DNA from 3 places in the Vibrio crassostreae genome. Region 1 is predicted to be linked to each of the others. Evidence: predicted binding sites of a transcription regulator. Region 1 holds the regulator's gene; each other region holds the start of a gene.
What was found. Region 1 encodes CRP, which controls carbon source genes, mostly activating them, when cyclic AMP is high. Its sites were predicted from a motif close to TGTGANNNNNNTCACA; they were not measured.

Region 1 (4,704 bases):
CCCCAATATCACTAACACTGGAACGACTATGGCAATTTAGCCTTCAGTACTACAGTGTGCGCGGTGTAAAGGATGCGTGCCTAGCTTTGCAAAACCAGTTCCACGGCAACGTCAATTTACTGTTGCTTCTCAAATGGCTTGATGAGCAGCAATTGTCTTTTGCTGAAGAAGAGTGGCACAAAGTACAACAATGCTTGAGCCGCTCTGAAACCCTGCTTCATAGTTATCGAGAGCTACGTAAACACCTCAAAGCACACGTTGTCGACTCACTATACCGTGAAGCCTTACAGTTTGAGTTACAGCTTGAAAAGCAACAACAGTCCGATCTCGTCGACTGTATAAACTCCCTACAGCTTTACGCTAACCAGCAATCACCGCTCGCGTTTCAGTACTGTCGTTTATTAGGAGCAGAAAACCTCTACGACGCTTTTTCTGAACCAGCACCTCAGCCCTAGCTCATTCTCTTTCCTTTTTACTCAATCAAGATCCAAGCTTAACTGCGCCCTGTCTCTCTTCATGTGCATGCACTGACTAATATGCACAATGAAGTGTTTAAGGCACCTAACATTGATATTATGCAACTGGTTACCCATAGCCTGTTTTTGTATCTCGTACAAGTGAAAGCCTTGCGCTTATGCCGAGAATCAACCAAGCTCAAATAAAAACGTGGGCGTTTCACTGCAAGCTCAACACGTTATCAAAGCCCATCAAAGAAGCATGGATCGTTTTTATGACAATATTTACCGCAGCCGCTGGTCTCTCTAATCCGCACTTACAAACCTTAGTGCCACGGTTTATTAGAAAACAGGCGCTGTTTCATCCTCACTGGCAAACCTTAGAAACTCCCGATGGTGACTTTCTTGATCTTGCTTGGAGCGAATCCCCCGACGGTGACAACCCAAGCAATGATGATCGAAGTAACAAGCCGATATTCGTTCTATTCCATGGTTTAGAAGGTAGCTTTGAGAGCCCTTACGCCAACGGACTGATGAATGCATTTGCTAAAGATGGTTGGTTATCGGTAATGATGCACTTCAGAGGCTGCAGCGGAAAACCCAATCGCCTGGCTCGCGCTTACCATTCAGGTGAGGTCGAAGATGCGCGCTTTTTCCTAAGACACCTACACGCGCAGTTTCCGAATAACCCTAAGGTTGCGGTTGGCATATCTTTAGGTGGAAACATGCTGGCGAACTATTTAGCTGAGTACGCAGACGACCCATTGCTGTCGGCGGCGACAATCGTATCTGCTCCATTTGACTTAGCGTGTTGCTCTAGTCGCATTGAGCGCGGTTTCTCCAAGCTTTATAAGAAGTACCTGCTCAACTCTCTAAAATCGAATGCGCTAAAAAAAGTTAACCTGCTACAGGAAAAACTTGGCATCACAGCTGAAGCCATCAAGAACATCACCAAACTGTATGAGTTTGATGAACGAATCACTGCACCGCTGCACGGCTTCAAAAATGCCCAAGATTATTATGCGCAATGTTCTGCGCTGCCTAAGCTCAACAAGATTAAACTGCCGACGCAGATCATTCATGCCAAAGACGACCCTTTCATGACCGATGATGTGATCCCAAAGTTCGTTCTACCCGATAACATCGATTATCGACTGTTCCAAAAAGGCGGACATGTTGGGTTTATTACTGGCAGCACACTCAAGCCAAGATTTTGGTTAGAAGAAGCCTTGCCTGCCTACTATGAAAGTATCCAAGATTCGGCATAATGACCGAGCCTTAGTAAATAGAAGCAAAACATTACTAAGCACACATATTTCTACATCAATAAACATATCTATGAACATATCCATGAACATAAAAGAGAGAAGTATTTATGATCATCCCATGGCAAGACATTGCACCAGAGACACTGGAAAACCTCATCAAAGAGTTCGTGCTGCGTGAAGGCACAGACTACGGCGACGTAGAGGTTTCACTGCAAAACAAGATTGACCAAGTGAAACATCAATTAGCTTCAGGAGAAGTCAGCATCGTGTTTTCTGAACTCCATGAAACCGTTGATATTCAAGTCACAAAACGCTTCTAAGCTGCGCTCATAAAGGAGCCGTGTTATAGTGGTAAACGATTGCTAACAAGTAAGTTACTCAAAAGACAAGGGTTGTCATGTCCGCTAAACATCCAATTATTGCGGTGACGGGTTCATCTGGAGCCGGCACCACCACTACCTCAGAAGCCTTCCGCAAAATGTTCAATATGATGGACGTGAAGGCAGCTTGGGTTGAAGGGGATAGTTTCCATCGCTTCACACGTCCAGAGATGGATGTCGAGATCCGTAAAGCGCGCGAGCAAGGTAAGCACATCAGCTACTTTGGTCCTCAAGCCAACGACTTTGGTGCGCTAGAAGAGTTCTTCCGTAAATACGGTAACGAAGGTACAGGTAAAGTAAGAAGCTACCTGCACACCTTTGATGAAGCCGTGCCTTACAATCAAATGCCGGGCACCTTCACGCCATGGCAAGAGATCCCGGAAAATTCCGATGTGATGTTTTACGAAGGCTTGCACGGCGGTGTGGTTGATGGCGACATTAACGTTTCTCAACACGTCGATTTGCTGATCGGCATGGTGCCCATCGTAAACCTAGAGTGGATTCAAAAATTCGTTCGTGACACTCGCGATCGTGGTCACTCACGCGAAGCGGTAATGGACTCCATTGTTCGTTCAATGGATGATTACCTCAACTACATTACCCCGCAATTTTCGCGCACTCACATAAACTTTCAGCGTGTTCCAACCGTAGATACATCGAACCCACTTAACGCCAAAGGAATTCCAAGTTTAGACGAAAGCTTCGTAGTTATACGTTTGCGTGGCATCAAAAACGTCGATTTCCCCTACCTTCTGGCTATGATTGATGGCTCGTTTATGTCTCGTCATAACACACTAGTGGTACCAGGCGGCAAGATGAGTTTTGCTATGGAGCTCATTGTGAGGCCAATCCTGCAACAACTTATCGAAACCGGAAAAATAGGTTAACAAAACGACATTCTGGTTGATTACTTTTCATACCGTGATCATGTGCACAATTTTGCGTAAAAAATCGTAGCTTGGTCACGATTAAAATCAAGAAATAGTACCTGAAAAAGGATACTATTCTTAAACGAAACACAAGATAGCTTGCAGCGCTCAACGAGTGCTCTTATCCTACAAGTCAATCCAGGCTTAGCTAAAATACGGAAAGCGGCAAGCATACCCTGCAGAGGAAGTGAGATATTATGGTTCTAGGTAAACCTCAAACCGATCCAACATTAGAGTGGTTCCTTTCACACTGTCATATTCATAAGTACCCTTCAAAAAGTACTTTGATTCATGCTGGTGAAAAGGCAGAAACCTTGTACTACATCGTTAAAGGTTCTGTGGCAGTTCTTATCAAAGACGAAGAAGGTAAGGAAATGATTCTTTCTTACCTAAACCAAGGCGACTTCATCGGTGAGCTTGGCTTGTTCGAAGAAGACCAAGAGCGTACTGCTTGGGTTCGTGCTAAATCTCCTTGTGAAGTAGCTGAAATTTCTTTCAAGAAATTCCGTCAACTTATCCAAGTGAACCCAGATATCCTAATGCGTCTTTCAGCGCAAATGGCAAACCGTCTACAAGTAACTAGCCAAAAGGTTGGTGACTTAGCGTTCCTTGACGTAACAGGTCGTATCGCTCAAACGCTACTAAACCTAGCGAAACAGCCAGATGCAATGACTCACCCTGACGGCATGCAAATCAAGATCACTCGTCAAGAGATTGGCCAGATCGTTGGTTGTTCTCGTGAGACAGTTGGTCGTATCTTGAAGATGCTAGAAGAGCAGAACCTAATTTCTGCACACGGTAAAACTATCGTGGTATACGGCACTCGTTAATCTCGATTAACTGAGCCAAAAATTTGAAAGCCACCAAATGCAAATTTGGTGGCTTTTTTGTTTTCTAAAGATCTATAGAACAGATACGAGAAACGAGAAGAACTCACAGAATCCTATTTGTAAACTTCCTAGAAGCGAAGCGTACTCGCATATCTAGGATAAGTCCGTTCTCGTACCTTTTATTAACCGTTGGTGCTCTCAAAGATCTTATCCGCCGATGCGGCCACAAAACCTGTGTAAAGCTCACCGTTGACCATCGCATAACGCTTAGCGAACTCATAGAAGCCGCCTGGAATCATCTCATTGCCTTCAACAAATGAAACTGGGACTTTGTCTGCCATTGTTGATGATTGCTCTAATAAGACCTCTGGAGAGCCTTTAACCTCACCGCCAGATGCGTTGATAGTAAAGCCAGACTCGCTCAGGTAGTCATTCACCGCCTGCACTTCATCAAAGTTATTCAGCTGGTTCACACTTACCGTAAAGTGGTTTGCACCATATCCATGAGCCGCTAGCCAAGATGCGTATTCGCTCTCTTTAGCTAGTACTTGGAAATCAGCGAAACTCAAATCCCATTGGCGACCACCAAACAAGAACTCATGACCTTGAAGCTTGCTTGCATCAACCTGCTCAACTAACTTAGCAACGATCTGTTGTAATTCACTAGAACACTCTTCGACCTTCAATTCACTAATGAACACTTTTGGCTGCTTCGGGTCTGGGTGCTCGTAGTGTTTAGCCACTAGCTTCTTGCTCTCAAACAGGTAGTCGCCACACGCCTTGTAACCCAGTTCCAGGAAAGGCTTAGCTAGTGTTTCAATACCGAGAGGGGCAACATTAAA
Region 2 (4,704 bases), 1.5 Mb from region 1:
CGCTTAGAAGCGTTTGCTTCATCTAGAGCAAGAAGTGGCGTTCAAGCGTTAATGGCATTGGTACCAGAAAATGCAACTAAGATTATCAACGGTGAACGTGTTGAAGTAGCAGTCAGTGAACTGGTTCCTGGTGATGTGATTGAAGTGGCTGCGGGTTCTCGTTTACCTGCTGACGGTCAATTGATTACAGACGCGGCGAGCTTTGATGAAAGTGCGTTAACCGGTGAATCTGTTCCTGTTGAACACACCGAAGGTAACAGCATTATGGCTGGTGCCGTCGTCGTGGACAAAGTGGTTCGTATAACCATCACTTCAAAACAAGGTGAAAACGCAATCGACCGTATTCTTCACTTGATTGAAGAAGCAGAGTCTCGTAAAGCACCGCTGGAACGTTTCCTTGATAAGTTCAGTCGTTGGTACACGCCATTGATGATGGTGGTGGCTTTGCTCGTTATTATCACGCCACCACTGTTGTTCGCTCAACCTTGGGAAACATGGGTATACCGTGGCCTAGCGTTATTATTGATTGCTTGTCCGTGTGCGTTAGTTATCTCGACGCCAGCAGCGATTACTTCTGGTTTAGCGGCAGCAGCGAAACGTGGTGCACTAATTAAAGGCGGTGCAGCACTGGAGCAGCTTGGTAAAATCCAAACTATCGCCTTCGATAAGACGGGCACACTGACCGAAGGTAAGCCTCAGGTTACGGATATTCAGCCTCTTTCGGGTTGGCAACAAGATGCGATGCTGCGTGTGGTTGGTGCAATTGAAGTTGGCTCTACTCACCCATTGGCGCAATCACTTGTCGCTAAAGTAAAAGATCTGAATATTGAGATTCCTGAATCACACAACAAGATCGCACTTATCGGTAGTGGTGTTGAAGGTGATGTTGATGGCGTTAAGTATCAGGTTCTGTCACCGTCTAAAATAGCGTTCGATCTTGGTGCCGATGTGGTTTCTCAGGTAGAAGCATTGGAAGGCGAGGGCAAGACGGTTGTGGTTGCTCTTGAGCTTAAAGATCAAGAAGAATCAACAGAGCAAAATACGACAGTGATTGGTCTGATTGCTTGGCAAGATACGTTACGCAGTGACGCTAAGCTTGCGATTGAACGACTCAATGATTTGGGTATTCAATCTATCATGCTGACTGGCGATAACCCGCGCAGTGCGGCTGCGATCAGCAGTAAGATTGGTATGCAATACAAGGCGAGCCTACTTCCAAGCGACAAGGTATCTTACGTTGAGGAGTTATCTCAACAGTCGCACGTTGCAATGGTTGGTGATGGCATCAATGATGCGCCAGCAATGAAAACGGCGAATGTCGGCATCGCAATGGGCGGAGGGACTGATGTTGCCTTGGAAACGGCGGATTCAGCACTAACTCATAACCGCTTAACAGAATTGCCAGCGATGATTGAGCTATCGCAAGCAACTATGAACAACATCCGTCAAAATGTTGCGCTAGCGCTCGGTTTGAAAGGTGTATTCTTGGTGACGAGCTTATTAGGTATTACTGGCTTATGGGTTGCAGTGTTAGCGGATAGTGGTGCGACAGCTTTGGTGACATTAAATGCTCTACGTCTGCTTCGATTCAAGTCTAAGGCGGATTAAGTTCAGATCTCTGACATAGATTATGTCTCATTCAAAGCGACGAATATAGAAAGCGTCTAATCTAAAAAGCGCCTTTAGCGGTAATACGTTAAAGGCGCTTTTTGTCTCATTAGTATGCAACATAGGTATACGGATTGCTTATTTTTGTGATGCCAATCGGTTTTTTGTGAAACTTGAATTCTTGTTGCGATCATTCGTGTGACATGTATCACTTCATTTTGTAATAAGCTTGGTTAGAGTGTGTTCGTACCCCACGAATTTATTATGAGCTTAAATAAGGGTAAAAAGCCCAATAAGCCAAAAGGAGCGAACTATGTCTCAAGCTGTTTTCCACTTAGGTGTTACTGAAGCAGATCTTAACGGTGCTACTCTGGCGATCATCCCTGGTGATCCTGCTCGTGTGCAAAAAATTGCGGAAGAGATGGAGAATCCAGTATTCCTTGCTAGTCACCGTGAATACACGCTTTACCGCGCAGAGCTAGACGGCAAGCCAGTTGTTGTATGTTCAACAGGTATCGGTGGCCCATCTACTTCTATCGCTGTAGAAGAGCTTGCTCAACTTGGTGTTCGTACTTTCCTACGTGTTGGTACTACTGGTGCTATCCAACCTCACGTAAACGTGGGTGACATGATTGTTTCTACAGGTTCTGTTCGCCTAGACGGCGCTAGCCTGCACTTTGCTCCAATGGAATTCCCAGCAGTTGCTGACTTCGAAGTGGCAACAGCGATGAAAGCAGCGGTTGAAGAATCAGGCGCAGCAGTTCACATGGGCGTAACGGCTTCAAGTGACACTTTCTACCCAGGTCAAGAGCGTTACGATACGTTCTCTGGTCGTGTTGTTAAGCGTTTCCAAGGTTCTATGCAAGAATGGCAAGACATGGGCGTTCTAAACTTCGAGATGGAATCTGCAACGCTGCTAACTATGTGTGCAAGTTCTGGTCTGAAAGCAGGTTGTGTTGCTGGTGTAATCATCAACCGTACTCAAAAAGAGACGCCTGATCACGACACACTAAAAGTAACAGAAGCGCGTTCAATCAAAGTAGTTGTAGAAGCTGCTCGTAAAATGCTTTAAGTTGCAAAAAAGATTTAAGTCTTAAACTGACTGCAAATTTTGAAAATGGCCGTATCGAATGATGTGGCCATTTTTTATGTGGCAGAGAAAGTAGACAAGAAAAAGTATCAGATACAAAAAAGGCGAGTGACTTAATCGTCATTCACCTTTTTAACAATCTGCTTAAGAGCATTTAGCTCTCATGAGTTTATTTGTTTTTAGTACTCTAGATCTTCACTACCACCCGCAGCCGTAAACCATGCCGTTAGGTGTGTTTTAAGATCTTTCAATTCGTCAGGGCCAATCAATGCAAGGCCAAGATCTTCTGCTCGTGTGATGTCGTTATGGCGAAGAGGGCGGAAGCTCACTAACATTGCACGTGCTTGTAGGCCACCCAATAGGTCTCTAAGCGATTCCAGTTTGTACAAGGTGTCATCACCATCGTCACGCATACCTTTGGTCTTACATTCGATGATGTGCAGCTTATTGTTCACCACTGAGGCAACATCAAGCTCGTTACGAACTTCTCGTTCACCCAGTTGACGGTATACCTGAACATTCAAAGAACGATCTTGAATGGTCGGCATGTCATCTTGGATTTGTTTCACTGTGCTGTGAACCAGAGTCTCCAGCCATTCACCGTTTGAGAAGCGGCGTGCGTCTTCATTAGCAAAAGTTAAAATACCATTGTCGTAAGTCGCAATCTTCGCTTCAACTAAATCGCTCAACAGCATGTTCAGTTCACGGTAACCTTGTTGCTTCTCAGAGAGACCAACATCAAGCTTCTGTTCTTTACGGCAGGTCGTTGCAAGGTAGTTTAATGTCGCAAGGCCTGGGCCCAATTCTAGCGCGTTACTTGCCCAACGTTCACCCAGTTCATAAAGTTTCTGATCAAGTTGCGGAGATAGCTGAACATCGCTGAACTCGCCACGAGCCCCAAATACCGTTAGGTAGTCGTCGATAGTAATGCGGTCTTGAACTTGTGCGTCTTCTTTTCCGTTCGGGTACAACCAGCACAGCTTGTCACTGTTTGGTTCAACCACGAAGATTGGCCAGTGGTAAGTACGGAATACTTCGTACACCGAAAGTAGGCGGTGACGCAGGCCACAACTCGCGTTGAGCTTCACTTCTTGACCGCGAGCTTTGAGGTCTTCGGCAAGAGTTTGGATAGATTCTTTGATTACAGATGTGTTTACGATGGTCGGAATTTCGAAAAACTCACTGGTAATGTCGCGCTTCTGTAAAACGCTGTCTAAACGTTTGTACATACTGACTTGATTCTTGTCGCCGATAAACACGATGTGAGTGCTGACCGTTCGGTTATCAAGTAAAGGGGTGAGCAAGCGAATAGGGTCTTGATCGATAATGCCAACATGAACAGCCATATAAATTCCTTAATAGCGGCTCGCTCATAAAGGTGAAAGAAAAAACGGGAAGCAGCAAGCCTTAATAATCATATAATGACAAAGCTCATAAAAAACAAGGGCAACCCTTGATAAAAGTTGCCCTAGCTCAATTAGTTACCACTATTGGGTATGAAGTCTCAACAATCTCACTAAATATCTATCGATTCTTCATTTATCTATAGTTTGAATTGATGTACTAAATCACCTTGCTGATTTGCCAGAATCGTTAGGTTTTGGCTGGCTTCTGCAATTGATGACATCGCTTGGTAACTCTTATCTGCGATGTGGTTGATGTCTTCGATATTACGCGCGATATCGCCAGACGTTTCACTCTGCTCTGCGGCTGCTTGAGAGATATGTGTGCTCATGTGGCTAATCTCTAGAATCAAGGCTTGGATCTCTTCCATCGCACTGTTTGCACTTGAAGCTTGTTGGACTGACATATCCATGTCGCTCATACAACTTTCAATCACGTTACTTGCTGTTTTCGAGCTTGATTGCAGGTTGCTGATCATGGTTTCGATTTCTGACGTTGATTGAGTGGTCTTTTGCGCTAGCACTCGTACTTCATCGGCAACAACTGCAAAACCACGACCTTGTTCGCCAGCACGCGCTGCTTCGATTGCCGCATTAAGTGCA
Region 3 (4,704 bases), 770 kb from region 1:
CAAGTCAGCCGCTAAAATCGAGTTCATTAATGAGTGACAAAGAAGATCTGTTGCACGATTACGAATTGGGCTTAGAAGCCGGTTACCGATTTGTAGAAACCTACACTTCAACGGAAAACGCTCGCAATTCACACATGCCACAGTTGGCCACCATTGCTGCTGACAAGTGATTTTCGAAGTTGCTGAGTTAGAATGCGGTGAGCTCGTTATGTTGTTTAAGCAGATCGTTAGTTAGTCGTGTTCTGAAATGAAAAAGGGTTATTGAACTTAGTTCGATAACCCTTTTTTGCTTTTGAGATTAGGTAAATCGTTTCGCCTTACGGCCACACACTAAGTGACAGGCAAGATTCTCATACAGTTGGTTGAGCCTGCTACATCCATGATATCACCTTGAGTGACGATCACTAGGTCGCCAAACTTAAGGTGTCCTTTCTCCTTCAGGCAAGTGAGTGTTGATAGCGCAATATCAAAGCTGTCTTTGGCTTCTGTCTCAAAGTAAATAGGTGTAACACCTCGGTACAAGGTACAGCGATTGAGCGTTCCTTCGTTACGAGACAGCGCGTAGATAGGCATGTCAGCACTTAAGCGAGACATCATCAACGCAGTACGGCCAGATTCGGTGAGAGTGACTACACCTTTAATGCCTTCCATATGGTTTGCCGAATAGATGGTTGCCATAGAAACGGTTTCTTCAGCGGTAACAAAGGTGCGGTCAATACGGTAATTCGATTGGTTAACCCCCGCCATCTTCTCAGCTCCAATACACACTTCTGCCATGGATTTTACGGTTTCGACTGGGTAATCACCTGCAGCGGTCTCACCTGAAAGCATCACTGCGTCGGTGCCATCCAGTACGGCATTAGCAACGTCCATCACTTCGGCACGGGTTGGCATTGGCGCAGAGATCATCGATTCCATCATCTGAGTTGCGGTGATCACTGTTCGATTAAGCGCTCTGGCACGGCGTATAAGCTGTTTTTGTACACCGACCAACTCAGGGTCACCAATTTCCACTCCGAGGTCACCACGAGCCACCATGACCACATCTGAGGCCATTATGATGTCATCCATGTTCTCAACAGTGGCGACTGTCTCTGCTCGCTCCACTTTTGCGACGAGGTGAGCTTCTAAGCCGGCTTCTCGTGCAAGTTGACGAGCGTAGTGCATGTCTTCACCATTACGTGGGAAAGATACGGCTAGGTAATCCACTTTGATTTGTGCGGCGGTGACGATGTCGCGCTTGTCTTTCTCTGTTAGCGCTTCTGCGGAAAGGCCCCCGCCTTTTTTGTTGATGCCTTTGTTATTTGAGAGTGGGCCGCCAATGATGACTTCGGTGTGAACACGGCAACCTTCGACCTTGGTTACTTTGAGTTGAACACGACCATCGTCAAGCAACAAGATATCGCCGGCGGATACGTCGTTAGGCAGTTCTTTGTAATCAAGGCCAACGGCTTCTTGATTGCCTTCGCCTAAACCTAGGCTGCTATCGAGAGTGAACAGGTCGCCTACGGCAAGTTGGATTTTGCCATCTTTGAATGTCGACACACGAATCTTGGGACCTTGTAAGTCTCCGAGAATGGCGATTTGAGTGCCGTGTCTTTTTGCTATTGCTCTGACTTTTTCTGCGCGTTGTATATGGTCGTCGCTGGTGCCGTGAGAGAAGTTCATACGGACGATATTGGCACCTGCTTTGATAATTTCTTCAAGCACGTTACCTTTATCTGTTGAAGGGCCAAGCGTTGTGACGATTTTCGTTTTTCTTAATTCGGCTGTCATGAATACTCCTAGAGTGAGACCAAGTAATCTTTTACAAGACTGAATTAAGTATATGCATTAATTGATAATTTATTGGGAGCTAGGAAGATATTTCTGTATTTACTGATATTTATTGTATTTAGCACTCAAGCGCGATGTTTTTTTATGAAAATTAAGTCTCGATTTATCGATGTGGGTGTTAATTTTCCTCGAACAATTTGACTCGATACACAAAGATTCATGTATATACGTGATACTGGTCACGGCGATATACCAAGTGACTTCACAATTACTTCGCAAAGTAAAAAAATTACCTTGTTGATGATTTCTGGAGCGTAAAATGTACATGGCTCAACCGGGCCATATTGATCATATCAAACAGGTCAATGCTGGTCGTGTATATAAACTAATTGACCTTAAAGGTCCTATTTCTCGTATCGATCTGTCCAAGCAAAGTGAGTTGGCTCCGGCGAGTATTACTAAAATTACCCGTGAACTCATTGAAGCTCACCTTATTCACGAGACCACGGTTCAAGAAGCCACGACTCGTGGACGTCCTGCTGTCGGTCTACAAACCAATAACGAAGGTTGGCAATTTTTGTCGATGCGTCTTGGTCGCGGATACTTGACGATCGCGCTCCATGAATTGGGCGGCGACGTGCTTATCGATACCAAAATTGATATTCACGAACGTGATCAAGATGATGTGCTGGCGCGTCTTCTTCATGAAATCGATGAGTTCTTCCAAACCTATGCTGAGCAACTCGACAGGGTGACGAGTATCGCTATCACACTGCCAGGCCTTGTGAATTCAGAGCAGGGTATTGTGTTGCAAATGCCGCACTACAACGTTGAAAACTTAGCGTTAGGGCCGGAGATCTACAAAGAAACCGGTCTGCCAGTTTTTATTGCCAATGATACCCGAGCATGGGCATTAGCAGAGAAGCTGTTTGGTAACTCACAAGATAACGACAACTCTGTTCTTATCTCGATTCACCACGGTTTAGGTGCCGGGATCATTCTCGATGGTCGCGTTCTGCAAGGTCGCCACGGTAACATCGGTGAGTTGGGGCATATCCAGATCGATAAAGAAGGCAAGCTTTGCCACTGTGGTAATCGAGGCTGTTTAGAAACGGTCGCGAGTTCTCAGGCGATCCGTGAGCAAGTCAAAGAGCGACTGGCAAATGGTGAAGAATCAACGCTAACTGTGTTTGAAGACGTCACTATTGAACAGATCTGCGCTGCCGCTGCTGATGGTGACCCATTGGCTGTCGAAGTGATTGAGCAGTTAGGCCGTTACTTAGGCTCTGCGATTGCGATTGTGATTAACCTATTCAACCCAGAGAAAATCTTGGTGGGGGGTGTTATCAATCAGGCGAAGAGCGTGTTATACCCAGCGATTCAAAAGTGCATCGAAGAGCAGAGCCTATCGGTTTACCATAAAGACTTAGAGCTGGTGGAATCTCGTTTTTATAAGCAGGCAACCATGCCAGGTGCTGCTCTCATCAAGCAGGCTTTATATGATGGTCAACTGCTAATGAAAGTGATTGAAGGCTAACTCTTTTTCTCTTCTTTAAGCCTTACCCCGAACCTTTCCATGTACTTAAGCTTTGTATAACATCATTTGTTGTACTTAGTTTAAGCATTCTGTGCATTAGCGCTTTGCTTTAACCTATTGAAGTAGGCTATTGTAGCCACAGTTATTATTTGTCACTAAGGTGTTGTATGTCTGGCGTTTTAAATTCGGTTGATCAGAGAACCAAGCTAGTCGGTGAAAACCGTCTGGAACTCTTATTATTCAGCTTAAATAGTCGTCAACTATTTGCGATTAACGTATTTAAAGTGAAAGAAGTCCTAAAAGTGCCAGTACTCACTCGCTTACCGGGCTCTCACCATCATATTACGGGTGTTGCTTCTCTACGTGGTGAATCGGTACCTGTGATTGATCTGCGAAGTGCGATTGGCTTTCCGCCATCTCGTGCGGAATCTCAAGAGAGTAACCTGATCATTACTGAATACAACCGAACCGTACAAGGTTTCTTGGTTGGGCAAGTTCGTAATATCGTCAATACGACATGGACAGAAATCCAGCCGCCGCCAAAGACAACAGGCCGCGCAAACTACCTAACCGCTATCACGCATATTCAAGAAGAAGAGCAGCACAAGATCGTCGAGATCATCGATGTGGAGAAAGTGTTGGCTGAGATCATTGATTACGATGTATCGATCTCTGAAGGTGTGTTAGATCAGCAGTTAGCTCAGGAAATGATAGGACGTAACGTGCTTATCGTTGATGACTCTTCAACAGCGCGTAATCAAATCAAAGGCACCTTGTCGCAGCTTGGGTTGAATATTATTGAGTGTTGTGATGGCTTAGAAGCACTGACCTTACTTAAGAGTTGGTGTGATGAAGGCAAAGACATCAATCAAGAAATATTGTTGATGATCACCGATGCTGAAATGCCTGAAATGGATGGCTACAAACTGACTCACGAAGTACGTACTGATCCTAGAATGCATGACCTATTCATTACGCTAAATACCTCATTAAGTGGAAGTTTTAATGAGGCGATGGTGGAGAAAGTCGGGTGTAATCGCTTTATTTCTAAGTTCCAACCAGATTTACTGGTTGAGGTAACTCAAGAGCGTATGCGTCAGATCCTGTAATTTATACCGACATGCAGTTTGTTTTGAGTGACCTTATAGAAAACGTTTGCTATTATTGATGCGGCATATTTCTCGTAACAAAATATGCTCAATTACTCACGTAACTTTTCACACACAATCTAAGGTAGTTCCTTTTAATGATATGGTTAACGTCTAAAGTCGTTATGACTTTGAGCTTATTACTATATAGGGAATTTAAGAAAAGACGTACGGAAGCTGACGTTGAGGTGTAACTCAACAATTTGAAATGAAGGGAAGCAGATGCTTCCCTTTTTCGTTTCT

Region 2: the regulator CRP is predicted to act here: its motif matches at 1,806-1,821, upstream of udp (uridine phosphorylase).
Region 3: the regulator CRP is predicted to act here: its motif matches at 2,005-2,020, upstream of mlc (sugar metabolism global transcriptional regulator Mlc).

The regions. Positions count from the first base shown of each region.
Region 1 is NZ_AP025476.1:3,156,637-3,161,340, forward strand. It holds gene OC193_RS14250 (TIGR02444 family protein) at 1-455, shown strand, start outside; gene OC193_RS14255 (hydrolase) at 731-1,723, shown strand; gene OC193_RS14260 (YheU family protein) at 1,831-2,043, shown strand; gene OC193_RS14265 (phosphoribulokinase) at 2,121-2,990, shown strand; gene crp (cAMP-activated global transcriptional regulator CRP) at 3,230-3,862, shown strand; gene OC193_RS14275 (DUF1338 domain-containing protein) at 4,045-4,704, opposite strand, start outside.
Region 2 is NZ_AP025476.1:1,162,762-1,167,465, forward strand. It holds gene OC193_RS05435 (zinc/cadmium/mercury/lead-transporting ATPase) at 1-1,608, shown strand, start outside; gene udp (uridine phosphorylase) at 1,922-2,680, shown strand; gene OC193_RS05445 (DUF1887 family protein) at 2,878-4,044, opposite strand; gene OC193_RS05450 (methyl-accepting chemotaxis protein) at 4,242-4,704, opposite strand, start outside.
Region 3 is NZ_AP025476.1:2,390,657-2,395,360, reverse strand. It holds gene OC193_RS10605 (patatin-like phospholipase family protein) at 1-170, shown strand, start outside; gene pyk (pyruvate kinase) at 331-1,776, opposite strand; gene mlc (sugar metabolism global transcriptional regulator Mlc) at 2,096-3,313, shown strand; gene OC193_RS10590 (chemotaxis protein CheV) at 3,481-4,422, shown strand.